3 regions of the Bacteroides parvus genome follow, and region 1 is predicted to be linked to each of the others. Evidence: riboswitches for the same ligand, from Rfam matches in the RefSeq annotation. Region 1 holds a riboswitch; each other region holds the start of a gene.
The links. A riboswitch is a leader RNA that binds a small molecule or an ion and turns the genes downstream of it on or off. The one in region 1 is predicted to bind cobalamin.
Positions count from the first base shown of each region.

Region 2: linked by a shared signal. The riboswitch ahead of JXR92_RS09705 (tryptophanase) and the one ahead of JXR92_RS12230 (TonB-dependent receptor) in region 1 are both predicted to bind cobalamin.
Region 3: linked by a shared signal. The riboswitch ahead of JXR92_RS15810 (TonB-dependent receptor plug domain-containing protein) and the one ahead of JXR92_RS12230 (TonB-dependent receptor) in region 1 are both predicted to bind cobalamin.

Region 1 covers NZ_CP084680.1:3,017,165-3,022,087, forward strand. The annotation lists gene JXR92_RS12230 (TonB-dependent receptor) at 1-1,749, opposite strand, end outside; cobalamin riboswitch at 1,872-2,079, opposite strand; cobalamin riboswitch at 2,122-2,326, shown strand; gene accC (acetyl-CoA carboxylase biotin carboxylase subunit) at 2,462-3,973, shown strand; gene JXR92_RS12240 (acyl-CoA carboxylase biotin carboxyl carrier protein subunit) at 4,005-4,520, shown strand; gene JXR92_RS12245 (acyl-CoA carboxylase subunit beta) at 4,575-4,923, shown strand, end outside.
Region 2 covers NZ_CP084680.1:2,423,034-2,427,956, forward strand. The annotation lists gene gldE (gliding motility-associated protein GldE) at 1-689, shown strand, start outside; gene JXR92_RS09700 (4'-phosphopantetheinyl transferase family protein) at 700-1,329, shown strand; gene JXR92_RS09705 (tryptophanase) at 1,335-2,708, opposite strand; cobalamin riboswitch at 2,982-3,183, opposite strand; gene JXR92_RS09710 (sensor histidine kinase) at 3,510-4,923, opposite strand, start outside.
Region 3 covers NZ_CP084680.1:3,838,333-3,843,255, reverse strand. The annotation lists gene JXR92_RS15815 (Cof-type HAD-IIB family hydrolase) at 1-944, opposite strand, end outside; cobalamin riboswitch at 1,045-1,243, shown strand; gene JXR92_RS15810 (TonB-dependent receptor plug domain-containing protein) at 1,303-3,318, shown strand; gene JXR92_RS15805 (YncE family protein) at 3,372-4,490, shown strand; gene JXR92_RS15800 (ABC transporter substrate-binding protein) at 4,496-4,923, shown strand, end outside.

The DNA of each region.
Region 1 (4,923 bases):
GATACCCAGATTGATGTTGTCGCTGCTTTCGGGTTTCAAGGCTACATTGGCATATATGGTGGTACCGTTTCCCAATAATTCGCGGGCAAGGGGCAGCCGGACGCTGTGCTCATAGGAAATTTTAATGGATAAAGGTTCTATGGCTGTGTAGCGTGAACCGATACCGTAGCCCCAATACTTTTTGGTTATTGTCCCTTTTACATCCTTCGACCCGGTGATGCTGGATAAATCCGTTTGCCGGATATTCAGGTGGTTGATGTAGTTCTTTACAAAAAAGGTATTGCTCATTTTTTCTTCGAGAAGGGACTGATTGTAGGAGAAGCCTGTCACATGTTTTGCCAGAATATCATTGGAGGCTTCAAAATCAGTATCCGCTTCATCATAGCGGTCATTGCCGATGCGGCTTAATAGATAGTTTAGGTTGAGGGAGTGATGGTTGTTCAACCGATAGTCCAGATTGGCGCGGCCAATGGTCAGGGGACGTTTGTAATGGCGCATCGAACGGCCCCGTCCTGTGATTTCGTTACGTGAGCTTACGATATAATCTCCGTTCCAGTCATACTTACGGTAGGCTGTATCTGTGGTCAATGAATGGTCCCAAGTGTGCGAGAGTGCGGCATTCAGCTGCATGTTCTTCCAAATGAAATTATGCTTTTGATAGCGGGCTGAAATGTTCCATGCATCGGAGCCTCTTTCTGCCATTCCATATACCTTACTCTGTACAGAGCCTGTCTGCAACTCCTTGTCTACTTTGGAGTAAGAGGCGGAAACAAAAAAAGCATCTGCCCAGGACTTATTGGCAAAGCCGATTTCCATTTGTCCGAACAGTGAAAAATAGTCATCATGGAAGCGTCTACGGTCAGTCAGAATGTATTTGCGGCTGTCTTCATCCCAGACTTCGACATCTCTCATCATATAATCGTTTTTGGAGTAATTGACCCCAAAGGTAGGTTTAATGATCAGTCCGGTTCGAGGCTCTACAAACTGGGCATTCAAGTCTGCCTTGTGGGTATGGAAGGAACCGATACCGTAGGAGACATCCAGATAGTTCTTCTTCTCTTGCTTCGTAATGATATTGATGGCGCCTCCCAATGCATCTGTACCCAGACTGGCAGGTACTACTCCTTTATAAATTTCAATCCGGTCGATGATATTGACCGGCAGATTTGCCAATGAAACGCCGCTGCCTTTTGTGTCCAATGGTATTCCGTCCAGAAAATAACGTATGGAATTACCGGACATTCCGTTGATGGAGAGGTCGAAGTCCGAGCCAACTCCGCCTTCCTCTCTCACCTTAATGCCCGTTGTACGGTTCACCAGGTCGTTGAGGTTATTCAGAGAGTTTACTATCGGCTTGATGTCGAGTGCATTGACAGCAAAGGCCCCTTCCTTCACTTTCTGCGTTTGGGTCTTTCCGTAAACCTCGACAGAGCTTAGCGTTACGGTACTTTCCTGCAATGTAAAGTTCTGTTTTTTATCCTGCCGGATGTCGAGGGATTGTTTCACGGTTTGGTAGCCCAGGAAGGAGACGATGAAGGTATGTTTACCCGGAGCGACTTGCAGTGAATACTTCCCCCGGTCGTCCGTATAGGTGCCGGAGGTGGTGTTTTCCACAGCGATGGTGGCTTGGGCTATCGGTGTCCCGTGCTGGTCTATGACTTTTCCGGATAAGGTGACCTTATTTTGTGCCATACTACCTGCAGGAAGCAGGCAGATAAATGTAAATAGCAGTCCTGTGATGAATCTCATTTCAGTTCCTTATAAGCGTTCGTAACTTGCCCTCAAGGAAAAATGAACAAAGAGAAAGATTCCTTTATATGGATAAAGAATGCCTCGACTCAATGTTTTGTTGCTTTATTCCCCGAAAGCACTAAAACTATGTTGTCTTGGCAGGTCTTCTGACTTATCCCTCTTTGAATGCCTTCCCATCCGCCGGGCGGACAGTGGCTTGTAGAATATTCAAAGATTTTGGAAGGACTTACAGCAGCGGGTCTGTTCAGGATTTGCACCTAATTCCCTTTTTCATCACTCATCTCCAACAGAACCGGGAGAGGTGAAACCAAAACTGGGACAAAGATAACAAAAACTATTAGGTTTGCGAATACTCCTGATAATTTTTCTTATCTTTGCCCGCGAATTGGTTCCGGATGCATGTTTCCATCATCTGGATTAAAAGGGAATCGGGTGTAAATCCCGGACAGTCCCGCTGCTGTGAAGCTCCGTTTATATCATGAAAAACACCCTTGCCACTGATATGCATTGAAATATCGGGAAGGCTTCAGGATTAGGAGTCAGTCAGAAGACCTGCCATTCATTAAAGGCTGCCTTTGCTCGTGGGTTAGGAAGACAGTACGAAGATATTAGTTGAACATTTAAACAAGAAATGGAATGCCTTTGTTAAAGGTATGTCCGCATTGTGGTGTGACTATATATATCCTTTATATATTAAAGAAAAAGTAAAATGATTAAGAAAGTATTGATTGCCAACAGAGGTGAGATTGCCTTGCGCGTCATGCGTTCGTGCCGGGAGATGGGACTGCTTACGGTTGCCGTCTTTTCCGATGCCGACCGTACTTCTCATCATGTGGCATATGCCGATGAGGCTTATCCGATAGGACCGGCCGTGGCAAAAGAGAGTTATCTGAATATTGAAAAAGTGATTGCCACGGCAAAGCGATGCGGTGCCGATGCCATCCATCCGGGTTACGGCTTTTTGTCGGAGAACTCGGAGTTTGCACGCCGTTGCAAGGAGGAAGGGATTATCTTTATCGGTCCCGCCGCCGAGACGATGGAGGCGATGGGCGACAAGATAGCTGCCCGCAAGCGAATGATTGCGGCAGGCGTACCCGTGGTTCCCGGAACGGAACAACCTTTGCAGAGTGCCGAAGAAGCCGTGCGTATCTGCAACGAGATAGGCTACCCCGTGATGCTGAAGGCGTCTATGGGTGGCGGTGGTAAAGGTATGCGCCTTATCCATAACGAGAGCGAAGTGGTGGAAGCCTACAACACGGCACGCTCCGAGTCCATGTCCTCCTTTGGAGACGACACGGTCTATCTGGAGAAGTTCGTGGAAGAACCGCATCACATCGAGTTCCAGATATTGGGCGACAACCACGGCAACGTTATCCACCTTTTCGACCGCGAATGCTCCGTGCAACGCCGCAACCAGAAGGTGGTAGAAGAAAGCCCGTCACCCTTCCTTACGCCGGAATTGCGCCGGGAAATGGGAGAGAAGGCGGTTGCTGCAGCAAAGGCAGTGAACTACTCCGGTGCAGGTACCATCGAGTTTCTGGTAGACAAGAACCGCCGTTTCTATTTCCTCGAAATGAATACGCGCCTGCAAGTGGAGCACCCCATCACGGAAGAGGTGGTAGGCGTAGACCTGGTGAAAGAGCAAATCCGTATTGCCAACGACGAGGTGTTGCACCTCAAGCAGGAGGACCTGTTCCAGCGCGGTCATGCCATAGAGTGCCGCATCTGTGCCGAAGATACGGAAAACAACTTCATGCCGTCTCCCGGTGTCATCAAGCAACTGACGGAACCGAACGGAATCGGTGTGCGCATAGACAGCTATGTGTACGACGGCTATGAGATTCCCATCTACTACGACCCCATGATAGGTAAGCTCATCGTATGGGCAACCACCCGCCAGTATGCCATCGAGCGTATGCGCCGTGTGCTCTATGAGTACAAGATTACGGGCGTAAAGACCAACCTTGCCTATCTGAAGCGCATCATGCACGTGCCCGACTTTGTGAAGGGAGAGTACAACACCCTCTTTATCGAGAAGAACGCCCGCATGCTGGTACGCACCAATACCACCAACGAAGAGTTGGAGAACATTGCCATGATAGCCGCCTATATGGACTATCTGGTTAATCTGGAGGAGAACGTTTCGGCACAGCTGTCCGATGGCCGCCCCATCAGCCGTTGGAGGGAATTCGGCTTGCAGAAGGGAGTGCTTAGGATTTAAGGAATGGAAAATTGATAATGGAAATTTAATAATGGAAATACATATAGGAGACCGTATAGCAGACATTACCCTGGTGGGTAAGGAAGGGAATAAGGTTCAGCTTACCATTGACGGAAAGCCCTACGAAGTGGACATTGTGATGGCAGAGAACGGAAGTTGCTCCATCCTGCACAACGGAAACTCGTTCAATGCAGGCCTTGTGCGCGGCGAGGGAGGAAAGAGCTATGACATCAGCATGCTCCAGCGTTCCTTCCACGTAGACATTGTAGACACGCAAGCCAAGTATCTGCACATGAAGAAAGGAGCCGACGAGAAGCAGGGCGACAAGATTCTGGCGCCGATGCCGGGCAAGGTAGTGAGCATCCCCGTCAAGGTGGGCGACCGACTGGCTGCCGGAGACATTGCCGTGGTGCTGGAAGCCATGAAGATGCAGAGTAACTATAAGGTAAATGCCGACTGCATCGTCCGCAACATCCTCGTGAGCGAGGGCGAACCGGTGAATGCCAACCAGGTATTGATTGAATTGGAGTTGATAAAGGAGGAATAATCCCGAGTCGCATTCAGTCCGTATATTATAAATCACTAAATTGTAAATGCAAATATGAACAGAGAAGAAATATATCGCCAGTTTGAGGAACTGGATAAACGTGCCTCGCTGGGTGGGGGCGTAGACAAGATAGAGAAACAACACGCCTCCGGCCGCATGACTGCCCGCGAACGTATTGACATGCTGCTGGACAAAGGCTCGTTCAATGAGCTGGACAAGTTCGTGAACCACCGTTGCACCAACTTCGGCATGGAGAAGAAACAGATTGCCGGAGACGGCATGGTGTCCGGTTACGGAAAGATAGACGGCCGCCTTGTATTTGTCTATGCCTACGACTTCACGGCGCACGGCGGTTCGCTCAGCGAGACGAATGCCGCAAAGATTGTGAAGGTGCAGCAGCTTG
Region 2 (4,923 bases), 590 kb from region 1:
GAGAGACAGCCAAGGAGGTTATGACTTCCCGCCTCGATGTGGTGGATCTGGATATTCGTACCCCTTTCAAGGATGTGGTGAAGTGCATTGTAGAGAATGTCTACTCCCGTATTCCCATCTATGCGGATAACCGTGACAATATCAAGGGGGTGCTTTATATCAAGGATTTGCTTCCCCATCTGAACAAAGGGGATAATTTCCGCTGGCAGTCGCTTATCCGGCCCGCCTATTTTGTGCCCGAAACCAAGATGATTGATGATTTGCTGCGCGATTTTCAGGCAAACAAGATTCATATAGCCATTGTGGTCGATGAGTTCGGCGGTACGTCGGGCATTGTCACCATGGAGGACATTATTGAGGAGATTGTGGGCGAAATTCATGACGAATACGATGATGAAGAACGTACATATGCCGTACTGAATGACCACACTTGGGTATTTGAAGCCAAGACCCAGCTGACCGATTTCTATAAAATAACGAAGATAGACGAGGAAACGTTCGATGAGGTGGCAGGGGATGCCGATACGCTTGCCGGACTTCTGCTGGAGCTGAAGGGGGAATTTCCTGCTCTCCATGAAAAGGTGACCTACGGCCGTTATGAGTTTGAGGTGCTGGAGATGGACAACCGCCGTATCCTGAAAGTGAAGTTTACAGTAAATGCCTCAACTCCTCTAATCCCTAATCCTTAATCCTTGCCTCATGCCCCTCTTCTTACAACATACCGCTCTTCCCTGCCGATGGGGAATTTGGAAAACGGAGGAATCTCCGGAGGAATTGCTGGCCATGCTTCCTCATCAGGAAGTATACCGGGAAGGTATGCGGCGTTTCACCGCAGCACACCGCCGTCTGGAGTGGCTGGCTGTCCGTGTATTGCTTTACACGCTGTCGGGAGAAGAGAAAGAGATTGCCTATCATCCCAGTGGGAAACCTTATTTGGCAGATGCTTCCGCCTCTCTCAGTATTTCGCATACGAAAGGTTATGTGGCTGTTGTTTTGGGATTGCCGGGTCGGGAAGTGGGCATTGACATTGAGCAGTATGGTGAACGGGTAAGGAAGGTGGCGCATAAATTCATGCGCGAAGATGAACAGCCATCCGTGTTTCGCGGAACCGACACTTGGTCACTGTTGCTGCACTGGTCGGCCAAGGAGACCATGTTTAAATGCCTGAATGCTTCCGAGGTTGATTTTCGTGGGCACATGCGCATTCTGCCTTTTGCTGTAAATGAAAGCGGCGTATTCTCCGCCGAAGAGTATCGTACGGTGGAGAAACGCCGGTTCACTATTCATTATTATTTGTTTCCGGATTTTGTCTTGACATTGAGTCTGTAAATTTCTTACAGCCTTTCCAGTTGTACCGTAAAATGTCTCATCAACGGAGCTTCCCAAGTGATGCGAACTCCGCGGGTAATACTTTCCCGCTTGTCATATACATTTTTTAAAGCGGCTGCTACCACATCCATGTGGTTGTCGGTGTACACGCGGCGAGGGATGGCAAGCCGGAGCAAATCCAAGCCGTTGAAGCGGTTTTCGCGGGTCACCGGGTCGCGGTCTGCCAGCAGATAGCCGATTTCACAACCGCGTATGCCTGCTTCTAGATAGAGTTCGGCGGTCAGTGTCTGTGCCGGAAACTCTTCTTTGGGCACGTGTGTCAGCACTTTGGGGGCATCCACAAATATGGCATGGCCGCCTGCGGGACGTTGGTAAGGTATCCCGTACTCATCCAGTTTCATGGCTAGATAGCCCACCTGGTGAATGCGGGTTTCCAGATTGTCAAATTCAGTATTTTCATCCAGGCCGATGGCAAGGGCGTTCATGTCACGTCCGTTCATGCCGCCGTAAGTGAGGTAGCCTTCGAATTGCACGCAGAAGCCTTTGGCACCTTCATACCAGTCTTTCCGGCGGGTGGCTATGAATCCGCCCATGTTGACAATACCGTCTTTTTTGGCACTCATCGTCATGCCGTCGGCAAGGTCAAACATCTCGCGGGTAATTTCCTTTATGCTCTTGTTGCGGTAACCTTCTTCTCTCATTTTGATGAAGTAGGCATTTTCCGCAAAGCGTGCCGAGTCAAAGAGAACGGGCTTGCCGTACTTGTCGGCAATGGCGCGGACTTCGCGCAGGTTCTGCATGGAAACCGGCTGGCCGCCTGCGGTGTTGTTGGTTATGGTGACGATGACGAACGGTATCCGTTCGCTATGTTCCTGTAATGCTTTTTCCAGTTTTTTAGGGTCTACATTGCCTTTGAAGGGAATTTCCAGCTGTGTCTGTTTGGCTTCGTCTATGGTGCAGTCCAGAGCCAGTGCCCGGCGTCCCTCGATATGTCCTTTGGTGGTGTCGAAATGGGAGTTTCCCGGCACAATGTCGCCCTCGTGCACCAGGTAGGAGAAGAGTACATTTTCGGCAGCGCGTCCCTGGTGGGTGGGGATAATGTATCCAAATCCGGTGAGGCGGGTGATGACTTCCTTCAGTCTGAAGAATGAGGTGGCTCCGGCATAGCTTTCGTCGCCCAGCATCATGCCTGCCCATTGGCGGTCGCTCATGGCGCCGGTGCCCGAGTCGGTGATGAGGTCGATATAAACTTGTTCCGATTTGAGTTGGAATACGTTGTAGTGGGCTTCTTTCAGCCATTGTTCGCGTTCCTGGCGGGTACTTTTACGGATAGGTTCCACCATTTTTATTTTCCATGCTTCGGCAAATGGTAATTCCATAGACTCTGTATCTTTAATAATTTGACAATAGGTTAACGGATAAACCGATTATTTCGGTTTAATGTGCCGAATTTAGGTAAAATCTATGTAATAATCAATTTAAATATGACTTTTTGTAATGTAAATGTCCGGACGAAATCACTTCGGCCGGACATCATCAAATAAACTTGGCAGAGTTTATTACCTTCTTTACTTTCTCTGAATTAGGTTTGATGAATGAAATGATGGACGGTTTGTCCGGCTCATTAGACTCAACGCTTTTTCCTCGAAAGCAATGATAAAGTATGCATGGCAGGTCTTCTGACTTGTTTCTGTTGCAGGCGCCTTCCCGGAAGAATATTCCAGTGGCATAGAGTAATTGTCTGCAACGTTGCACGAAACTTACAGCAGCGGGACTGTCCAGGATTTACACCTGATTCCCTTTTAATCGCTTTCCCAGAAGAGGGGGAGCGAACCAATGCATGACAAAGATACGGATTCTTTTTGAGAAAACAATTCTATGAGTGATAAATTTTCTTCCCCGCTCTCTTTCTTTTTGCCGACAAATTGGCAAGGTTTTGCCATCCTCTTGGCAAGACTTTGTCACCGCGTTGGCAAAACTTTGCCATAGGCATGGCAAAAGTTTGCCAAAAGCATGGCAATAGGTTGGCAAAATTACTCTCTGATTGATAGTGACTTAAGGCGATTTAAGCAATCCGTCATGTCGGTAAGGTGAAAAGATACCAATACAAGCCACACTTGCCACAAGAACCTTCTCCAGAGGTATGCAAAGCATTTTGTTTGGTGTGGTAAAACGGGCTGTTATCTCTCTTTTGCCAGTGTGAATACAAACTCCAGCCCTCCGCCTTGGTTGTTTTTGGCAGAGATGGTGCCTCCGTGAATAAGGACTGCATTCTTCACTATGGCGAGCCCCAAGCCGGTGCCGCCCAACTTGCGCGAGCGTCCTTTGTCTACACGGTAGAAGCGTTCGAACAAACGGTTCAGATGTTCGGGAGAAACGCCGATGCCGGTATCGGCAAAACTGAAATAGTAGTAATTCTCGTCTTCGCGGAAACAACTGATGTTGATGTGTATGTTGGTGCCGGCATAAGCGATGGCGTTGTCCATGAGATTGCGGAAGATGGAGTAGAGTAGAGAGTAGTTGCCCCGCAACTGTATCTTCGATTTTAGGGAATTGACAACGGTGATTTGCTTCTGTTCCAGTTCCAGGGACACTTCGTTGACGATGTTTGAAACCAGCATGCTGATGTCCACCTTTTCCATATCGATCATGTTGGCGGCTTCGTCCATGCGGGTCAGTACGGATATGTCGCGCAGCAGGCGGCTCAGGCGGTTGCTTTGCGCGTAGCAGCGTTCCATGAAGATTTGCATCTTTTCGGGCGCGATGTTCTCGTTGTTCACGATGGTTTCCAGATAGCCTTGTATGCTGCTTACGGGGGTTTTCAGCTCATGGGCGATGTTTTGGGTCAATTGCCGTTTTAGCTGTATCTGCTCCTCTTCCTGGGTGATGTCGTTGATGGAAATCTCAAAGCTGAGGTCTTGGAAGATGATGCACTCCACGATGAAGATGCGTCCGTTCTTGTTGATGTGAACGGACATTCTTCGTTCTTCGTTATAGGAAGGGCGTTTCTGTGCCTTGTTGATGAAATCTGTTATCTTCTGGAATTCGCAGATGGAGAATATTTCTTCGGTAGTCTGCAGGTTGGAGTCTGAAATCAGATTGCCGTATTGGGTGAACAGATTGTTTACCAGTATCTCCTTTTTGTCTCTGTTGAATACGCCCAGTCCTTCGCGGGAGGTCTGCAAATGGGTGATGAGTTTTTCGCGCTCAATGTAAAGCGCCTCTTTGGTTTCGCGCAGGCGCTTATATATTTGTATGATGTGCTGCGAAATCTCTCCAAGTTCATTGTGCGGGAAGGCGGTTTGTATGTCCATGTCTATGGGTTCGTTCTTGTCGGCTCTTTTGGCAAACTCACGCAGGTGGTTGATGGCACTGCCAAGTTTGGAGGTGAATTTATAAAAGATGAATATCAGCAGCAGTGATACAATGACCGTGAACCAGATGTAATGTGGGTCGGCAGCCAGATTGTTCATCAGGTTGACGTTGTAGGGGAGAGCTGAGCGGATGATGCAGTCTTTGTAGACGGTGGCAGAATAGAAATAGGTTCTGCCGGTGGTTTCGGAGATGCGCCGCAGGTCGTAGCCTTTGCCGGCT
Region 3 (4,923 bases), 820 kb from region 1:
CGGTAGTCGACCGGCATGGTTGCTTCTACGCGCTCATCCGAAGCGTATGTGTATTGAATGCCCAAGTTTCCCATCAATGCGTGTCGTGCCCGTTCGTTCAGTAAATCAAGAGGCACCTCTGCTGCACGCACTTCTGCCAATATTAGTTTTTCTACGGCCAGGGCCACTCCATCTTCTTCATTCGATGCGGTCACATAGTCTGCACAGACCTTTACAGAATCTTGTGAATGTCCCATAGCTACCCCCATGCCGGCCAATTGGAGCATGGTCACATCGCATACGCCATCTCCAACGGCAATGACTTCTTCCCGTGTTACTCCCAAATGCTCTAATAGGGCGCCTAACGTATTCGCTTTATTGACTCCGCAGGGCACCACCTCTAAAAAGTAAGGCTCGGAACGGAAAGCATCCAGAGTACCTGCCAGGCGTTTTTCCCAATGTTGTTCCAGCCCTATCAGAGCTTTTTCCTTGTCACTCACCAGCATGCACTTGCAAGGCGCGAAGTCTATGGCAGTAGAGAATTCATCTTCCCTGATTATCTTCAAATTGTTTAGCAGGGCTTCATTCTTTATATATTCATTGTCCGGACTATCCGTAATGAGGGTATCATCGTGGTAGGTGAAGATGGCAAAGCCGTTCTTGCGGGCTTTCTTTTCCAGATAAGGCAGCATTTCCGGATTGATGCGTCGTTCAAACAATATTTCTCCGTTCTGTGCTTTTATTATCTGGCAACCGTTATAGGAGAGAACAACCCCTCCATAATTGCCGAGTTCGAGGGTTTTGGCCAGTGGCATCAGTCCATAAGTCGGCCTACCGGATGCCAAAACTATGCGCACTCCCATCTGCTGGACCTTTAGCAGAGCGGCTAATGTCCTTTTACTGATTTCTCTTTCATCATTGAGTAGCGTCCCATCTACATCAAGAACCAATAACTTATATTTCATGGCAACTCAATTTTTGGGTTATTATGTTACAAAGTTAGAAAAATGACTGTTAAAACGGTAATATTCGTTTTATTGTTTACTGAAACTTCTTTTATTTATCCTATCTTTGTCCACGTTTTGTTCCGCGTTCTCTATCCGGAGAAGCGGATGAAAAGGGAATCGGGTGAAAGTCCCGAACAGTCCCGCTGCTGTGAGTTCCATGCTCGGTGTATCATACTTGTGCCACTGTTCTTCGGAAAGAACGGGAAGGCGATGTACCGGGAACGAGTCAGAAGACCTGCAAAACAAAGTCGAAAAATTGTCCATTCGAGGAAAGTGGGCAGTGCGCAAATGGTTTAAGATAATCTTCATTTATTCTATGTCAGGAAGGACTAAGGTACTACTGGTCTGTGCTGTTTCAGTGGGTGCAAGTATATTCCGGCTCTCTGCCCAGGAGGTGGGAGGAGATACGATTACAGGGAAAGTGCATCAGATAGAGAAAGTGACAGTGACAGCACGCAGGTCGCCCAATAAAGTGACTTCTGCCGTACCCATACAGACGATGTCACGGCAGGATATCAGCCAGCTGGGAATACAGAATATGGCAGATGCTGTGCGCCGTTTTGCCGGAGCCAATGTAAAGGACTATGGAGGCATTGGAGGACTGAAAACGGTTTCCATACGCAATATGGGAGCAGCCCATACAGCTGTCAGTTATGACGGGGTGGCGGTGAGCAATTGTCAGGCAGGGCAGATAGATATCGGGCGTTTTTCGCTGGACAATGTTTCCATGCTTTCGCTCGCCATCGGGCAGTCGGAGGACTTGTTGCAGTCCGCCCGCTTGTATGCGTCGGCCGGTGTGCTGGGCATAGAGACGGAAAAACCTCATTTTGATGACGGGCGCAATGCCGCTTTTCAGGCACGGGTGCGCGGAGGGTCGTTCGGCATGGTCAGCCCCTCGTTGCGCTGGTGGCAGAAACTGGGCAGCCGTACACGCGTGGCGGTAGATGCCGCTTATATGAGGGCGGACGGTAATTACCCTTTCACGCTGGTCAATGGAAAATACGTGACGGAAGAGAAACGTAATAACACCGGCATCTATTCCTGGCAGGGCGAAGCTACCCTTTATCATACTTTCAAGGATGACAGTGAACTGGATGTGAAGGGTTACTACTTCTATTCCCGTCGGGGACTTCCAGGGGCGGTTACGCTCTATAATCCCCTTTCCGATGAAACGCTTTGGGATGAGAATACTTTTGTGCAGGCACGTTATAGGAAGCATTTTTCGCCCCGATGGAGTCTGCAGGCACAAGCAAAGTATAATCATGGCTGGAACAAATATAAGGATGAGGGTAAGGAATATACCAACGGATATTATCGGGAAAATCACCGGCAAGACGAATATTATATTTCCGCGACCGTTCTCTACCGTCCTTTGGAAGCTTTGACCCTTTCGTTGGCGCAGGACGGGGTGATAAACAAGTTGCGCAACAGTTTGCCGGAATGTCCTTTCCCCACAAGATATACTTCCATCAGTGCCTTCAATGCACGCTACCGGCAAGGATGGCTCACGGCCACGACCTCGCTGGTGCATACCGCCACTTCGGAGCATGCCGAGAAAGGTACGGTCCCCGATGACTTCCATCGTTTTGCCCCCTCTTTATCAGTCAGTATGCAGCCTTGGCAGGACGAGTCGCTGTATTTCCGGTTGATGTATAAGAGTACGTTCCGTCTGCCCACTTTCAACGACCTCTATTATTACCGGCTGGGCAACCGCAATCTGCGACCCGAGAAGGCAGACGAATATAATGTCGGTATCACATGGAGCAAATCCGGATTGTCTGTGTTCGATTATATCTCCGTTACGCTTGACGGTTACTATAATAATGTGACGGATAAGATTGTGGCTTTTCCCACCACCTATGCGTGGAAGATGGCGAACTACGGCAAGGTGCATGCCGCAGGTGTGGATGCCACTTTGGCGGCAACCGTTCCATTGACGGAGAAAATAAGACTGATTATGTCGGGCGGATATACATGGCAAAAGGCCATTGACCTGACCGATTCCGACGCGAAGAACTATAAGGACCAATTGCCTTATACTCCTCTTCATAGCGGAAACGCGTCCGCCATTGTAGAAACGCCGTGGGTGAATGTGGGCTACTCGGCGGTAGGAGTGGGAAAGCGTTACTATTTGTCGCAGAACATTCCGGAAAATGAGATTGAGGGCTATCTGGAGCATACGATGAGCCTCTCTCATGAGTTTGTTTTGGGCGGTTGCCGGCTTCTGTTGCAGGCCGAGATTATAAATCTGACCGATGAGCAGTATGACGTGATAAAATATTATCCTATGCCGGGCCGTTCGTGGCGGTTGACGGGTACTTTCAAGTTTTGAATAATCTATTTATGAACAATAAAAACTAATTATAAACAATAACAACTGTAATTATGAAAGTAAGAAGTTTATTATTCGGTATGCTCTGCATGCTTGCTTTGGGTGCCTCTTTGGCATCTTGTAGTGACGACGATGACGATTCTCTGGATGACGGCGGGTCGAAGGTGACACTGCCGCAGACGCGTGTCTATATTCTGAACGAAGGCTCTCAAGGAGCCAACAATGCAGGACTTGCTTTTTATGCACCCAATAAGGATGCGGATTTTATCAATGATATCTACAAGACCCAAAACAATGCCAAGTTGGGTGACCTTGGTCAGAGCATGATTGAGTATGAAGATGAAATATATATAGCTGTAAGCGGTTCCAATTATCTGACCAAGCTGAATGCTGCAGGTGTGGAGTTGAAACGTGTTTCGTTTGTAGATGATAATGACCTCAGTGCTGGTATTCGCTATATAGACGCTGAGGATGGATATATCTATGCTTCCTTCTACGGAGGGGCTGTGGCTAAAATCAATGCGAAAACGTTGGAGGTAGTGGATAAATTGACCGGACTTGGTGACAATCTGGAAGGTGTGGCAATCTGCGAGGATATGCTGTATGTGGCGAATAGCTGTACTGCTGATTGGAGCACTCGGCACACTGACGTAAAGGTGATAGATTTGCGCACTTTCAAGCTGAAAGAGCAGTTGACGGTAGGTTTGAACCCCAATGCTTTGATTGAAGAGGATGATAAAGTCTTTTTGATTTCATGGGGCAATTATGGCGATGTTGGCTATTCATTGCAGATGATAGATCCTGCTGCCAACAATAAGGTGACGGAATTAGGCAGTGCCACCCGTATGTGTGCTGCTGATGATATCTTATATCTGGTGAATTCAATGACGGACTGGAATACTGAACCATATACAACAGTCAACACTTTCTTTACTTATAACATCAAGACCGGGCAGATGAATAATGCTTCTTTTCTCAAAGACGCCCCTGCCGAACTTGCTTCAAGCACGTTGTACATGTTGGAAGTAAACGAAAATAACGGTGATATTTATATCGGTACTTCCGAGTTCACAACGAACGGTACCATCTACCGTTTCAAGAAAGACGGTACATTTATCGAGAAGTTCGATGCAGGAGGCATCAATCCTAATTCCGCTATCTTCTTTAATTAATATCAATGAAAAGAGGCTGCTTTTTTATCAGTATATTCGCAGTCTTGCTTCTTTTCTCCTGTGGGGGAAGGGGCAAGACTGCCTCTATTTTGGTCAACGGTGACACCATTCCCTTACGTTATGCGGAGAATCTTACCTTAGTGTCCTATCCCGGCTATACCCTTGCCACCTTGCGCAATCCTTGGGATACGTTGCACACGCTACATACCTATATACTGGTCCCGAAAGACCGCGAACTCCCGGCACATCTTCCGGCAGGTACTGTGGTACGTACCCCGCTCTCCAAATCAGTTATCTACTCTTCCGTCCACTGCGGACTGATGGATAATCTGGGTGTGTTTGGTAGTATCGGCGGCGTCTGCGACTTGAAGTACATCAAGCTACCCGCCGTGCACAAAGCCTGCCGCCGGGGCGCCATCGTCGATTGTGGCGA